Regions from separate parts of the Streptomyces sp. NPDC057307 genome, predicted to be linked through region 2. Evidence: riboswitches for the same ligand, from Rfam matches in the RefSeq annotation. Region 2 holds a riboswitch; the other holds the start of a gene.
What was found. Region 2 has a riboswitch for glycine ahead of gcvT (glycine cleavage system aminomethyltransferase GcvT). Riboswitches for the same ligand answer to the same signal wherever they lie in the genome.

Region 1: it holds a riboswitch for glycine, as region 2 does, so the genes downstream of both, gcvP (aminomethyl-transferring glycine dehydrogenase) here and gcvT (glycine cleavage system aminomethyltransferase GcvT) in region 2, are expected to answer to the same signal.

The regions. Positions count from the first base shown of each region.
Region 1 covers NZ_JBHUZM010000101.1:7,125-14,849, reverse strand. The annotation lists gene ACFUN8_RS27325 (hypothetical protein) at 1-182, shown strand, start outside; gene ACFUN8_RS27320 (DUF5999 family protein) at 537-743, shown strand; gene gcvP (aminomethyl-transferring glycine dehydrogenase) at 819-3,704, opposite strand; glycine riboswitch at 3,883-3,980, opposite strand; gene ACFUN8_RS27310 (PRC-barrel domain-containing protein) at 4,104-4,499, shown strand; gene ACFUN8_RS27305 (DNA polymerase IV) at 4,533-5,951, opposite strand; gene ACFUN8_RS27300 (MerR family transcriptional regulator) at 6,030-6,596, opposite strand; gene ACFUN8_RS27295 (bifunctional nuclease family protein) at 6,782-7,255, opposite strand; gene ACFUN8_RS27290 (MerR family transcriptional regulator) at 7,309-7,725, opposite strand, start outside.
Region 2 covers NZ_JBHUZM010000017.1:79,708-87,432, forward strand. The annotation lists gene ACFUN8_RS09840 (L-serine ammonia-lyase) at 1-668, opposite strand, end outside; gene glyA (serine hydroxymethyltransferase) at 839-2,107, opposite strand; gene gcvH (glycine cleavage system protein GcvH) at 2,124-2,501, opposite strand; gene gcvT (glycine cleavage system aminomethyltransferase GcvT) at 2,582-3,745, opposite strand; glycine riboswitch at 3,905-4,002, opposite strand; gene ACFUN8_RS09860 (AAA family ATPase) at 4,207-4,881, shown strand; gene ACFUN8_RS09865 (enhanced serine sensitivity protein SseB) at 5,235-5,984, shown strand; gene ACFUN8_RS09870 (enhanced serine sensitivity protein SseB C-terminal domain-containing protein) at 6,116-6,910, shown strand; gene ACFUN8_RS09875 (ABC transporter permease) at 7,305-7,725, shown strand, end outside.

The sequences.
Region 1 (7,725 bases), on a different contig from region 2:
CGGTCGGCGCTCCCGCCCCGGCCGACCTCCTGATCCCGCTCGCTCCCGCCCCTCCGGGCATCGTGGCCCACCGGCCGCACCGGGTCGCCGACCTGCTTCCGATGATGGGCCTGCGCCTGACCTCGGGGCTCTCGGCGCCCCCCACCGCCACGTCCGCACCGCTGCTGAGCACCACCGCCTGAGCACCGCCCGGCGGCCCGTCCTCGGACCGCCGGCGTCCGGACCGCATCCCGACCGCCCCACGCGCCATAGACTGCCCCGTGACCCCTCACCGGTCACGGGGCTCTGTGCTGGTCATCCGGACCAGTCGACTAGTCCGGACGGGCCACCCCGAACCACCCAAAGGGACAGCCAAGTTGGGCTGAACCGTCCGGGCGGGTGACACGTCCTTAAGCAGAGACAAGCGCTGCCGCGAAATCCCTGCGGATCGACGCCCGTGGGGCAACACTGGGGTACGGACCAATAGAAACCGGGGGGCGGCCATGAACACATCGAGCCGCAGGACACTCACCACGACGCAGCGAGAGAACCTACCCATGTGCCAGCACCAGCCAGCCTGCCCGACAGCCGACTCAGCCGACCGGGAAGCCGCCCGGCTCGCGGCTCACCACCCGGAACAGGGCTGGAGCCTGCTGTGCAACGGCGTCCTGCTCTTCGAGGACACCGGTGAGCTGCTGCCCGACGGGCAGATCATCGCTCCGCACCGGCCGTCCGGGAGCGAGCAGGTGATGACGGCGGCCTGACGCCGTCCGTACGAAGGGGCCGGCCCGGAGAATTCACTCCGCACCGGCCCCGCAGCCGTACGCCGTCCGTCAGCGTCAGTTGTCGTACTCGTCCAGCGGCGGGCACGAACAGACGAGATTGCGGTCACCGAACGCCCCGTCGATCCGGCGGACCGGCGGCCAGTACTTGTCGGCCGCCGAGACCCCGGCCGGGAAGACCGCCTCCTGACGGCTGTACGCGTGCTCCCACTCCCCGCCCAGCGCGGCCGCCGTGTGCGGAGCGTTGCGCAGCGGGTTGTCGTCCGCCGGCCAGTGGCCCGACGCGACCTTCTCGATCTCGGCGCGGATCGCGATCATCGTCTCGCAGAACCGGTCGAGTTCGGTGAGGTCCTCGCTCTCGGTGGGCTCGATCATCAGCGTGCCGGCCACCGGGAACGACATCGTCGGCGCGTGGAACCCGTAGTCGATGAGACGCTTGGCGATGTCGTCGACGCTGACACCGGTCTCCTTCGACAGCGGGCGCAGATCCACGATGCACTCGTGCGCGACGAGCCCGTGCGGGCCCGCGTACAGGACCGGGAAGTGCGGCTCCAGACGCTTGGCGATGTAGTTGGCGGCCAGGACGGCGACCTGCGTGGCGCGCTTCAGCCCCTCGCCGCCCATCAGCCGGACGTAGGCCCAGGAGATCGGCAGGATCCCCGCCGAGCCCCAGGGGGCCGCCGAGATCGGTCCGACGCCCGTCTCGGGGCCGGCGGCGGGCTGGAGCGGGTGGTTGGGCAGGTACGGGGCGAGGTGGGCGCGTACGCCGACCGGGCCGACACCGGGACCGCCGCCGCCGTGCGGGATGCAGAAGGTCTTGTGCAGGTTCAGGTGCGACACGTCCGAGCCGAACCGGCCCGGCTTCGCCAGCCCCACCAGCGCGTTGAGGTTCGCGCCGTCGACGTACACCTGACCGCCGGCGTCGTGCACGGCCGCGCAGATGTCGGTGATGTGTTCCTCGAACACGCCGTGCGTGGACGGGTAGGTGACCATCAGGACGGCCAGTTCGTCGCCGTGCCGCTCGATCTTGGCGTGCAGGTCCTCGACGTCGACGTCGCCGTCCTCGCGGGTCTTCACGACGACGACCTTCATGCCGGCCATGACCGCGCTGGCGGCGTTCGTGCCGTGCGCGGACGACGGGATGAGGCAGACGGTGCGGCCGGTGTCGCCGTTGGCGCGGTGGTACGCCCGTACGGCCAGCAGCCCGGCGAGTTCGCCCTGGGAGCCCGCGTTGGGCTGGAGGGACACCGCGTCGTAGCCGGTGACCTCCGCCAGGCGCTCCTCCAGCTCACGGATCAGCGTGAGATACCCCTGCGCCTGGTCGGCCGGCGCGAAGGGGTGCAGCGCGGCGAACTCCGGCCAGGTCACCGGCTCCATCTCGGTGGTGGCGTTGAGCTTCATGGTGCAGGAGCCGAGGGGGATCATGCCGCGGTCCAGCGCGTAGTCGCGGTCGGCGAGCCTGCGCAGATAGCGCAGCATCGCGGTCTCGGAGCGGTACTGGTGGAAGACCGGGTGCGCGAGGTAGGTGTCGGTGCGCAGCAGGGCGTCCGGCAGCGCGTCGGCGGACGCGGCGTCCAGGGCCTCGATGTCGCCCTTGACGCCGAAGGCGGTCCATACGGCGGCGAGTTGGGCCCGCCCGGTGGTCTCGTCGCAGGCGAGCGAGACAAGGTCGGCGTCGACGAGGCGGAGGTTGACCCCGCCCTCGCGGGCGGCGGCCACGACCTGGGCGGCGCGGCCCGGGACCCGTACGGTCAGCGTGTCGAAGTAGGCACCGTGCACGATCTCGACGCCGCCGGCGCGCAAGCCGTCGGCGAGGACGGTCGCGTAGCGGTGGGTGCGCTCGGCGATCGCGCGCAGTCCGTCGGGGCCGTGGTAGACCGCGTACATTCCGGCCATCACGGCGAGCAGCACCTGAGCGGTACAGATGTTGCTGGTGGCCTTCTCGCGGCGGATGTGCTGCTCACGGGTCTGCAGCGCCAGCCGGTACGCCTTGTTGCCGTCCGCGTCCACGGAGACGCCGACGAGCCGTCCGGGCAGGCTGCGGGCGAACTTCTCGCGTACGGCCATGAATCCGGCGTGCGGTCCGCCGAAGCCCATGGGGACGCCGAACCGCTGGGTGGTGCCGACGGCGATGTCCGCGCCCAGCTCACCGGGCGAGGTGAGCAGGGTGAGGGCCAGCAGGTCGGCGGCGACGGTGACGATCGCGCCGAGTCCGTGCGCCTGCTCGATGACGGGCTTGATGTCCCGTACGGCTCCGGAGGCGCCCGGGTACTGCAGCAGTACGCCGAAGACGCCGTGCTCGGCGGCCTCGGCCGGGATCCCGTCGGCCAGGTCGGCGACGACGACGTCGACGCCGGCCGGTTCGGCCCGGGTGCGGATGACGGCGACGGTCTGCGGCAGCGCGTCGGCGTCGACCAGGAAGACGCCGCCCTTCACCTTGCCGACCCGGCGGGCGAGCGCCATGGCCTCGGCGGCGGCCGTGCCCTCGTCCAGCAGGGAGGCGCCCGACGTCGGCAGACCGGTGAGATCGGCGACCACGGTCTGGAAGTTGAGCAGTGCCTCCAGGCGCCCCTGGGAGATCTCGGGCTGGTACGGCGTGTACGCGGTGTACCAGGCCGGGTTCTCCATCACGTTGCGCAGGATCACCGGCGGGGTGAAGGTGCCGTAGTAGCCGAGGCCGATCATCGGGGCGAGGACCTGGTTGCGGTCCGCGAGGCTGCGCAGCTCGGCCAGCACCTCGGCCTCGGTGCGGGCGTCGGGCAGCCGCAGGGCCTCGGCGCTCTTGATCACGTCGGGCACCGCGGCGGCGGTCAGCTCGTCGAGCGAGCCGTAGCCGACCTGCGCGAGCATCTTCGCCTGCGCGGCGGCGTCGGGGCCGACGTGGCGCCGCTCGAAGGGGGTTCCTCGTTCAAGCTGCGAGAGCGGTGTGCGGTGGGCTGTCATTCGGGAGGCCTCCTGGTCTGGCGCGACCTGCGAGGGGCACCGATACACGGGTGCCCGGACGGCCTCCCCCTCTGTCACATCAACCTGAGAGTTTCACCGGTCCGCCGCGAGGCGGGCCGGCTTTCACCGTCGGTGAGAGCGGATGCCGTCCGACACCTGCTCTGCTTTCCAGAGTGACCTCGTCCATGCGGTACGGGGGCCTGAGAGTTTCCGGGGAGGATTTGCTCCTTCGGCGCCTCCGGCAGTCTCACCGGATGGCTCTCCCGCACGGGGTCGACAGCCACTGACCAGCGTACCAGCGAGCTCTCCGCGCGGACTTCGAGCGGACTTCGAGTGGCCGACAGCCCCGATGTGCCCTTTCGTAGGGTGAGGGAGCATGTGCGACCAGTTGGAGGGACCGTGCAGACCGACATCGATCCGCGCAGCCTGATCGGCCGCAAGGCGTACGACCGCGACGGGCACAAGATCGGCACTGTCGACGAGGTGTATCTGGACGACGCCACGGGCGTGCCGGAGTGGGCGGCGGTACGGACCGGGCTGTTCAGCCGGGACGCGTTCGTACCCCTGGCCCCCAGCACCTACCGCAACGAGTCCCTGCACGTCCCGTACGAGCGCGGCCTGATCAAGGACGCGCCCGACTTCGGTGTCGGCCGCCATCTCTCCCCCGACCAGGAGGTCCAGCTCTACCACCACTACCAACTGGCCCTGCCGGAGCCCGCGGCCCCGGAACGCCCGCCCCGCCCGGCGGACCGCGACTTCGGCCAGGTGGCGGGCCGGGACGACTCCACGGAGTAGCACGGCGCCGTTCGTCAGACGCGGCCCGGCCGGTCAGTCCCGCTGCCGGGGCGCCCGATCCGGTGGTGTCGCCACCAAGGGCAGCGGTTCCGACAGCTCCAGGTCGGGATCGTCCGTACGGAAGGTGCGCACCCGGCCCGGAACGGCCTGCGTGGGCTCCTCGAACCGTACGGTGACCCGCCCCACGCCACTGCCCTGCACCCACCCCGCGCCGAACTCGGCATGGCGCACGTCGTGCCCCGCCGGCCAGTGCCGCTCGGCGACCGCGTCGGCCCCGGGCTCCGGCACCGGCACGGGTTCCTCCGCAGGCTCGTCCGGCGCCGTCGCGACGTCCGGCTCATCGGCCACCACCGCGACCGCGGTCTCCGCGTCCGCCGCCGCCTGCGCCTGCGCGAACAGGTCCTCCTGCGTGTAGTCGGTCAGCCCCGTCACCCCTACCCCCAGCAGCCGCACCCCGCCGGTGGTGTCCAGGGACTCCAGCAGCCTCCCCGCGGCTTCCCGCACGACGCCCGGGTCGTCCGTGGGCCCGCGCAGCGTCTCGGAGCGGGTGAGCGTCGAGAAGTCGTACCGCCGCACCTTGAGGACGATGGTCCGGCCGGAGTGCCCCGACTCCCGGAGCCGTCGCACACAGCGCTCCGCCAGCCGGTCCACCTCCGTCCTGACCCGCACACGGTCGTGCAGATCGACGTCGAAGGTGTCCTCGACGGAGACGGACTTGGTCTCGCGCTCGGCCACCACCGGCCGGTCGTCGTGCCCCGACGCCATCCGGTACAGCGAGGTGCCGTGCGCCTTCCCCACGAGCCGCACCAGCTCGTCCTCCCCGGCCTCCGTCAGATCGGCGACGGTGGTCATCCCGGCCCGGCGCAGATGCTCACCGGTGGCTGGCCCGACCCCGGGCAGCGTCCGTACGCTCATCGGCCCCAGCAGCTCCCGCTCGGTGCCCGGCTCCATGAGCACCAGACCGTCGGGTTTCGCCTGCTCGGAGGCGATCTTCGCGAGCATCTTGGACCCGGCGAGCCCCACCGAGCCGGTCAGACCGGTCACCGCCCTGATGTCCCGCCGCAGCCGCTCACCCGTCGCACGCGCGGACGCCGAGTCGAAAGCGGACCCACCGGCCTCCAGATCGACGAACGCCTCGTCCAGACTCAGCGGCTCCACCAGCGGTGACAGTCGGCCCAGCAGCTCCATCACCTGCTCGCTGACCGTGCGGTAGAGCGCGAAGCGCGGCACCAGATACGCCGCGTTCGGCGCGAGCCGGCGCGCCTGCGCCATCGGCATGGCCGAGTGGATCCCGAACCGCCGCGCCTCGTACGACGCCGTCGAGACGACCCCGCGCGGACCGAGACCCCCGACGACGACCGGCTTTCCACGCAGGCTCGGCTTCGCCGCCTGCTCGGCGGCGGCGAAGAAGGCATCCATGTCCAGATGCAGGATGGTCGGCGCGGGTCTCACCCCACCGATGCTCCCCTACGGCACTGACAATCGCCCCGAACCAGAGCCAGAAGCGGAACCCGAGCCCGGACCGGCCGCTCAGACGGCCCGGTCACGGCGGCGACGGGCGAGTTCGTCGGCGGGGTTGTGACCGATCAGGGTCTCACCGGTGTCGACGCGCTCCCCGTGCAGCTGGGAGAGCGCCGCCTCGACGTCCCGCCACACCACACCGACGGCGATCCCGAAGATGCCCTGACCGCCCTGCAGAAGGTCCACGACCTCGTCGGGGGACGAGCACTCGTACACCGTCGCGCCGTCGCTCATGAGCGTCATGCGCTCCAGGTCCCCGGCCCCGCGGTCGCGCAGATGCTGAACCGCCGTCCGGATGTTCTGGAGAGCGACACCGGTGTCCAGGAAGCGCTTCACGATCTTGAGGAAGACGACGTCGCGGAAGCTGTAGAGCCGCTGCGTGCCGGATCCCTTCGCGGGACGCACACTCGGCTCCACCAGCTCGGTGCGCGCCCAGTAGTCCAACTGGCGGTACGTGATGCCCGCCGCCGCGCACGCGGTCGGCCCCCGGTAGCCGACCGTGTCGGTCGTGGGGTCGGACGTACTGCCGTGAAGCGGGTACGGGCCGTTCGCCGTACCGTCGCCGCTGCTTCTCACACCGACCTCCGTCCTTGACCTGCCCCGTCGACGGTAAGCAGTCCCTCCGGGTGCGTCAACGATCGCCACGCTAGGCACGCCGAGTGATAATCACCCTGAGAGTGGTTTCCCGTGTCTCGCCACCGGGAAAGGCTGCTCGAATGCGCGGACGGAGTCCGGTATGACGGTCATCGACCGTGCGGCGCTCACTGGCTGTTGGTCCCGAAATCCTCCGGAGAGATCTGGTCGAGGAATTCGCGGAACTTCTCCACCTCGTCCTCCTGCTCGTCGGGGATGGCGATACCCGCATCGTCCAGCACCCCGTCGCTGCCGTAGATGGGCGTGCCGGTGCGCAGTGCCAGCGCTATGGCGTCGGACGGCCTGGCACTCACCTCGACACCACTCGCGAAGACCAGCTCCGCGTAGAAGACTCCTTCGCGCAGGTCGGTGATGCGCACCTGCGTAAGTTCCTGGCCCACTGCCTCAAGAACATCCTTGAAGAGGTCATGGGTCAGTGGTCGGGCCGGTGCCATGCCCTGTTGGGCGAAGGCAATAGCGGTAGCTTCCCCAGGCCCGATCCAGATGGGAAGGTACCGGTCGCCTCCCACTTCACGCAGGAGCACGATCGGTTGGTTGGAGGGCATTTCCACCCGGACACCCACGACGTCGAGCTCGTTCACACAGCAACCCTAGGACGTGCCCGGTCGGTTTGGGTAGTCGGACTCCCCCAAGATCAGGGCAGGCGGACTCCGAGAGCCGTCTGCACCAGTGCCGCGTGGAGCCGTACCGAGAGCGCGGCCAGCTCCTTCGTCGCGGCCTCGGCATGGGCCCTGGTCTGCGGATTGCGGTGCCGGCGCAGGGGTGCGACGACCTGCTCGACCAGTCCGGCCTCGCGGTCGGCGGCGGCTTTCACGGCGCGCAGATGCCGAGGTTCCAGGCCGAATCTTCCGAGTTCCGCGACAAGTTTTGCCACGGTCACGGTCTCGGAGTCGTAGCCGCCCTCCGCCATCGGGGCGATGAGGCCGTACGACTCCCACTCGTCCAGCTCGCTCTCGCCCGCCTCGGTGGCCGCCAGCAGCTCCGCGCGGCCGATCCTCGGGGCGGTGGGCAGCTCGGGCTCCGCGTCCCACGTGGAGCCGAGGAGTTCCCG
Region 2 (7,725 bases):
CACGCCCGCATGGCTCCCCAGATCTCCAGCAGACCCTCGCGGATCTCGGCCTCCGTGCGCCATGCCTTCTCGTTCTCCAGCATCAGCGCGGAGATCGAGAGCCCGGTCTCGCCGGCCAGCCGCAGGAGTTCGTCACCGCTGCGGAAACGGTACGTCAGCACCGTGTCGTCCAGCTTGATGCGGTCCTCGCCCACGGCGTCCTCGTCCACGACGAACCCGCCGCCGACCGAGTAGTACGTCTTCTCCAGGAGGGTGCCGCCGTCGGAGTCGTACGCGGAGACCGTCATGCCGTTCGCGTGGTACGGCAGTGCCTTGCGCCGGTGCAGGACCAGGTCCGCGTCGAAGTCGAAGCCGATCTCGTGCATTCCGAGGAGGCTGATGCGGCCCTCCGTACGGATGGCGTCCACCCGCGCGTCGGCGGACTCGATGTCGACGGTACGGGGGGACTCGCCCGCCAGGCCCAGCAGCACCGCCTTGGGCGTCCCGTGGCCGTGGCCGGTGGCGCCGAGCGAGCCGAAGAGTTCGGCCCTGACCTTGGCGGTGTGGGCCAGCAGGCCCTCGTTCTTCAGCCGGCGGGCGAAGAGGCCCGCCGCGCGCATGGGACCGACCGTGTGGGAGCTGGACGGGCCGATACCGATCGAGAACAGGTCGAAGACCGAGATGGCCACGGTGGGACTCCTAGCTGGTTGGTAGACGCCGTTGTCTGCCGGGGTGGTGCAGAAACCGCACATACAGGGTGGAACGGTACGGGGCACCGCGCGCGCCGATCGGGTGCGCGCGGTGCCCCGGGGGCGTGTCCGGAAGTCCGGAGACGCCCGAGCCGTGGTCGCGGGTGCGACTACAGGCCGGGGTACAGCGGGTGTTTCGCCGCCAGCGCCGTCACGCGCGCCGCCAGGGCGTCGCGGTCGAACTCGGGCTTCAGCGCCGCCGCGATGACGTCCGCGACCTCGGTGAAGTCCTCGGTCGTGAAGCCGCGGGTGGCGAGCGCCGGGGTGCCGATCCGCAGGCCGGAGGTGACCATCGGCGGGCGCGGGTCGTTCGGGACGGCGTTGCGGTTGACCGTGATGCCGATCTCGTGCAGCCGGTCCTCGGCCTGCTGGCCGTCCAGCTCCGAGTTTCGCAGGTCGACCAGGACGAGGTGCACGTCCGTGCCGCCGGAGAGGACCGAGACGCCGACCTTCGTGACGTCGTCCTGGACCAGGCGCTCGGCGAGGATGCGCGCGCCGTCCAGCGTGAGCTGCTGGCGCTCCTTGAACTCCTCGGTCGCCGCGACCTTGAAGGACACCGCCTTCGCCGCGATGACGTGCTCCAGCGGACCGCCCTGCTGTCCGGGGAAGACCGCGGAGTTGATCTTCTTGGCCAGCTCCTGGGTGGAGAGGATCACGCCGCCGCGCGGGCCGCCCAGGGTCTTGTGCGTGGTCGTGGTGACGACGTGCGCGTGCGGCACCGGGTTGGGGTGCAGGCCCGCGGCGACCAGACCGGCGAAGTGCGCCATGTCGACCATCAGATACGCGTCGACCTCGTCCGCGATCCGCCGGAACGCGGCGAAGTCGAGCTGACGCGGGTACGCGGACCAGCCGGCCACGATGAGCTTCGGGCGCGACTCCTTGGCCAGGCGCTCGACCTCGGCCATGTCGACCTGACCGGTCTCCTCGTCGACGTGGTAGGCGACCACGTTGTAGAGCTTGCCGGAGAAGTTGATCTTCATGCCGTGCGTCAGATGACCGCCGTGGGCCAGATTCAGACCCATGATCGTGTCGCCCGGCTTCAGCAGCGCGAACATCGCCGCGGCGTTGGCCTGCGCGCCTGAGTGGGGCTGCACGTTGGCGTGCTCGGCGCCGAAGAGCGCCTTCACCCGGTCGATCGCGATGTTCTCGATGACGTCGACGTGCTCACAGCCGCCGTAGTACCGGCGGCCCGGGTAGCCCTCGGCGTACTTGTTGGTCAGGACGGAGCCCTGCGCCTCCATGACGGCGACCGGGGCGAAGTTCTCCGACGCGATCATTTCGAGCGTCGACTGCTGGCGGTGGAGTTCGGCGTCGACGGCGGCGGCGACGTCGGGGTCGAGCTCGTGGAGAGAGGAGTTGAGGAGCGACTTCGAAGACATCACAGTCCCTGGGGTCTCAGTTGCCGGAGAATTCGGTGTAGTCGTCGGCGGAGAGCAGGTCCTTCGGCTCCTCCGTGACGCGCACCTTGAACAGCCAGCCGCCCTCGAAGGGTGCGGAGTTCACCAGCGAGGGGTCGTCCACGACGTCCTGGTTCGCCTCGGTGACCTCACCCGTGACGGGGGAGTACAGGTCGCTGACCGACTTGGTCGACTCCAGCTCGCCGCAGGTCTCGCCCGCGGTCACCGTGGAACCGAGCTCGGGGAGCTGGGCGTACACGACGTCGCCGAGGGCGTTCGCCGCGTACTCCGTGATACCGACCGTCGACACGCCGTCATCGGCGGTCGACAGCCACTCGTGCTCCTTGCTGTAGCGCAGCTGCTGGGGGTTGCTCATGTCGTGAATTCTCCTGTACGCGGGGGAGTGGTGGTGAACACGTGTCTTGCCCAGTGAGATGGGGCCCGGTCCGGCGGGCGCTACTTCTGACGCTTGTAGAAGGGCAGCGCGACGACCTCGTAGGGCTCGATCGAGCCCCGGATGTCGACCCCGACGCCCGTCGTGCCCGCCGCGGCGTGCGACGCGTCCACGTAGGCCATGGCGATCGGCCGGCCCAGCGTCGGCGACGGAGCGCCCGAGGTGACATGGCCCACCACCGCACCGTCCGCCACCACCGGGTATCCGGCGCGCGGCACGCGGCGGCCCGTGGCGACGAGTCCGGTCAGCTTGCGCGGGGGCGCGGTCTCGGCGCGTTCGGCGGCGGCCTCCAGCGCCGTACGGCCCACGAAGTAGCCCTCCTTCTCGAACTTGACGACCCGGCCCAGGCCCGCGTCGAAGGGCGTGAGGCCGGTCGTCAGCTCCTGCCCGTACAGCGGCATGCCCGCCTCCATCCGCAGGGTGTCGCGGCACGAGAGGCCGGCGGGTACGAGTCCGGCGGACGCGCCCGCGGCCATCAGGGCCTGCCACAGCCCTTCCGCGTGGCGGGGCTCCACGAACAGCTCGAAGCCGTCCTCACCCGTGTAGCCGGTACGGGCGATCAGCGCGGGTACGCCGGCGACGGTGCCGGGCAGTCCGGCGTAGTACTTGAGCCCGGCCAGATCGGCGTCGGTGAGCTGGGCCAGGATGCCGGGCGACAGCGGGCCCTGGACGGCGAGCAGCGCGTACGCGTCGCGGTCGTCCCGCACCTCGACATCGAAGTCCGCGGCGCGGCCGGTCAGCTCGTCGAGCACGACCTGCGCGTTGGAGGCGTTCGCGACGACCATGAACTCGGGGGCGCCGTGGGTGTCGAGGCGGTACACGATCAGGTCGTCCAGGATCCCGCCGTCCTCCTGGCAGATCATGGTGTAGCGGGCGCGGCCCACGGCGAGGGTGCCGATGTTGCCGACCAGCGCGTAGTCCAGCGCCTCGGCGGCCTGCGTGCCGGTGACGGTGATCTCGCCCATGTGGGAGAGGTCGAAGAGACCGGCCTTCGTACGGACGGCGAGGTGCTCCTCACGCTCGCTGGCGTAGCGCAGCGGCATGTCCCAGCCTGCGAAGTCGGTCATCGTGGCGCCCAGCGCGCGGTGCACGGCGTCGAGCGCGGTGAGGCGCGGGGCGTCGGGACCGGCCGCTTCGGGGACGGGGGTGTCGGACGTATCGCTCATAGGTGTGGCTCCCAGGGCATGACAGAGAGGACAATCCTCCCCATCTGTCATCGGAACCTGAGAGGTTCATCACGACGTGTACGTACACGTACGCATACGGAGGTCGTGACTTGCACCTTGGGTGGAAGCGCCTGACGGCGATTCGCTTTTCAGATCTGCCTCGTCCGCGCGGTACTGGGCCTGAGAGATTCAAGGGAGGAACTTGCTCCTTCGGCGCCCGGCACCAACGGTGACCGGGACTCTCCCGCGCGGATTCGAACGGCCGGTATGGAGTTGGCGCGCACATCATCGCACGCGACGGCCTCCGTAGGGAGGGAGGGCGGCGGGGACGTCCCACCGGGCGGCCGGACGGGGCCGACAGGGCCGTGAGCAGCAAAACGCTTGGTGCCGTATTACCAGTTCTTTACACTTGATGGGCAAGGGTCATCGGCCACGGCGATGGACCCGACAGGGGGAGGGCGATGACGTTGCAGCGGTCCCGTGCAGGTGCGTACGCGACGACCGCGGGGGTGCCCGCCCAGCCGGCCGCGGTCCCCCGCAAGGCCTTGGCGGCGGTGCCGCCGGTCATCCGGGACCTGCGGGAACGGGGACGGCGGGGGCCCCGGCGGCTGACCTTCGGCGACGGCGACGTGGTCGTCGTCTCGGGCCTGCCGGGCAGCGGGAAGTCCACACTGATCGGCCGGGCCGCCGCGGGCCGGGGGATCGACTCGCAGGACACCCGCGACCGCTGGGCGGGCCGGCTGCCCGAGCGGCTGCCGTACGCCGTCTACCGGCCGCTGGTGCGCCTCGCGCACTACGCGGGGCTGCGGCGCGCGCTGCGCTCCGGTGACAGCGTGGTGGTGCACGACTGCGGCACCCAGGCGTGGGTCCGCCGCTGGCTGGCCCGTGAGGCCCGCCGCCGCGGCAGAAGGCTCCATCTGGTGCTGCTCGACGTGACCCCGAAGACGGCCCGCGCGGGTCAGCGCGAGCGCGGGCGCGGGGTGTCCGGCTACGCCTTCGCCCGCCACCGCCGCGCGGTGTCCCGCCTCGTCACGGCGGCGGAATCCGGCCACCTCCCACCGGGCTGCGCGTCGGCGGTCCTCCTGGACCGCGACGCGGCGGGGGCACTGACGGGGATCGACTTCCCGGGGGCGTGAGCGGGGCCGTGCGCGTGGCACGCGGCAGGGGCGCGCGGGCCGCCCTCCGGCCCGGGGCCGTCCCCGATCACCGGAGGGCCGGCGGATGCGCCCCGTCCGGCGGTCGAGGACGAATCCCCACGCGGGGGGTCCCGGCTGGGCTGGGCCTACCCCCGATCACCGGAGCGCCGCCGCGTGCGGCCCGTCCGGCGATCGGGGACGAATCCCCACGCGGGGGTCCTGGCGCCCCGCGTCGCCGGTGGGCGGGCGGAGCGCGGATCCGGCGTCGGCGTCGCGCGGCCACGGGCCCGCGGCGTTAGGGTTTCCGCGGCACGCGGGGCGGGCCGCACGCACGGGCGACACGGGAGAGTTACGTGAACACAGCATGGCCGGGCAACGAGTTGGAAGAGGTGCTCGCCGCCTCGCTCGGGAACGCGGCCGCCGGCGGGCGGCTCGTCGAGGTGCTCGGGCGCAGCCGGCTCTGGGTGCCGCTGCCCAACGGCGGCGGACCCGACAGCCCCGCCCTGGATCTGCCCACCATGGAGATCGAGGGCGCGCCGTACGTCCCCGTCTTCAGCTCCGAGCAGCAGTTCCTCCAGTGCGTCGGGGCTCATATGCCGTTCACCGTCGCCCCGGCCCGCGAGTTCGCCCGCGGCCTGCCCCCGCAGCTCGGCATCGCCGTGAACCCCGGCGGCATGGTCGGCGCCCCACTGCCGCCGCTCGCCGTCGCGGAGCTGTGCCGGGTGGGCCGTACGCCCCTGGACGGCCCCGCGAGCGGCGGGCGGGTGCGGCTCTTCGAGCCCGACTGGCAGGAGGACCCGGTCGACTTCCTGACCGCGGCGGCCGAGGAGTTCGAGGCGTCCGGCGTCGTCCTCAGCGCCCGCCGCGGGCTCGCCAGCGTCGAGGGCGAGGCCCCGGTGCTCTTCGTCGGTGTGCAGCTCTCCTCCTGGGAGGCCGCCGAACGCAACGCGCCCATGGACGCGCTGGGCAGGGCACTCGGCCGCGTCCACGTCGGCTGGCCGGTCAATCTCGTCCTGCTGGACGCCACTCAGGACCCGGTCGGCACCTGGATGCTGGAGCGGGTGCGGCCCTTCTACCAGCGGACGGCCGTTCCGCCCGCGTAACACGCCGTCGCGACCGGCCCCGGAACCGGCCATGACCCGCCGGTCTAAGCTGGTTTGATGGCCTGGCCGGCACGGGCCCGAAGCGGGGGAGGCCGGTCCAAACAATGGATCGACGAGGGGCGGGACCAAGAGTGAGCGCGTCAGGCACCGCGGCGACGGGGCAGGTCGAGCACATGCTGCGCCAGGTGACGCCAGGACGCTACGACGCCTACGAGGCGCTGCTCCAGGCACTCGCCGACGGCTCCGGGGGCCAGGTGTGGATGCTGCTCTGGCACGGCCGCGCGGGCTCGCCCGACGCGCAGTACGGGAACATGGAGGTCGACGGCCTCGGCTACGCGCCCTGCGTCACCTCCGCCCAGGAGCTGTCCGTCAGTGGCTGGAACCGAGCGCACGAGGTCGTCACCGGCCGCGACGTCGCCCGCGCCCTCTACCCCGAACGCTGGGGGATCTGGCTGAACCCGCACGCGCCCGGCGGCGGCGTCGGCATCCCGTGGCTCGACCTGCGCCGGATCGCCACCGGCCTCGACCGGATGCCGGCGGGACCGCTGCGGCTGTCCGAACCGGCCGTCGAGATCCCGCAGTTCTACGCGCTGCTCACCCAGAACGCCCACCGCACCCCCGCCGTACGGTCGTTGCGCCGCGCCTGGGTGCACCCCGCGCTCGGCGCGCCGTATCTCACCATCGGTCTGGATCTGTACGACACGAGCCCGGCGTCCGTGGACGCCGTACGCGCGATGATGCAGCAGTCCATCGGCGCGGTCCCCGAGGGGCTGCCCGTCTCCACCGTCGCGATGTCGGACGAGTACGACCCGGTCACGATGTGGCTGCGGGCCAACTCGCGGCCGTTCTACGACCGGGAGGCCCACGGGGCGCCGCAGGCCGCGTCCGGTTACGGCTACCCGCCGGCCGCCCCGCGCGCCTACTGACCACCCGGCGGCGCCCCGGCCCGTACCGACCAGTACAGTCAGCCGCGCCGTACATTCTCCGGACGGCGCGAGCCGTACCGAAACGTAGCGAAAACGGCCCGCCGTTCCGCTCAGGCGATCACAACGTCCGGATAACGGTAGGTGTCTGACTCCATCACGTTTGAGCAAACATTCCCCTTGACCACTGGCGGGTGATCACTACGGCCATGAAGACTCCCGGCAGCGGGGACCGTCGGTCCTCTGTGCGAGCAGTCCGGCATCGCTCCACGGGAAGCCCTCGACGGGACGCTTCCGCGACACCAGCACCGACGTGTGCGCCAACTGATGCGAGACAGGCCGTTACAACGGCGGGTATGGGGCCGGCGACCGCCGGCCAGGAGGGGTCGAAGACGTTGTGACCGCACCGATCGAGACCACCAAGTCGGCTGCCGAAGTGCAGCCGGAGGCAGTGCTCACGGGCGCCAAGCAGAGCCAGATCGAGGGTCGTTCGCTCGGCCGAATAGCCTGGACGCGCTTCAAGCGCGACAAGGCCGCCGTGGCCGGCGGCATCGTTGTCATCCTCCTGGTCCTCCTCGCGATACTGGCCAAGCCCATCCAGGCCGTCTTCGGCCTCGACCCCAACGCGCTGAACCAGGACCTGGTGGACCCGGAGCTCCTCGCCCCCAAGGGCGCCTGGGGCGGCATGAGCTGGGACCACCCGCTCGGTGTGGAGCCCGGCCTCGGCCGTGACCTTCTCGCCCGCATCATCGAGGGCTCCTGGGTCTCGCTCCTCGTCGCCGCCGGAGCCACCCTGCTCTCCGTGGCGATCGGCACCC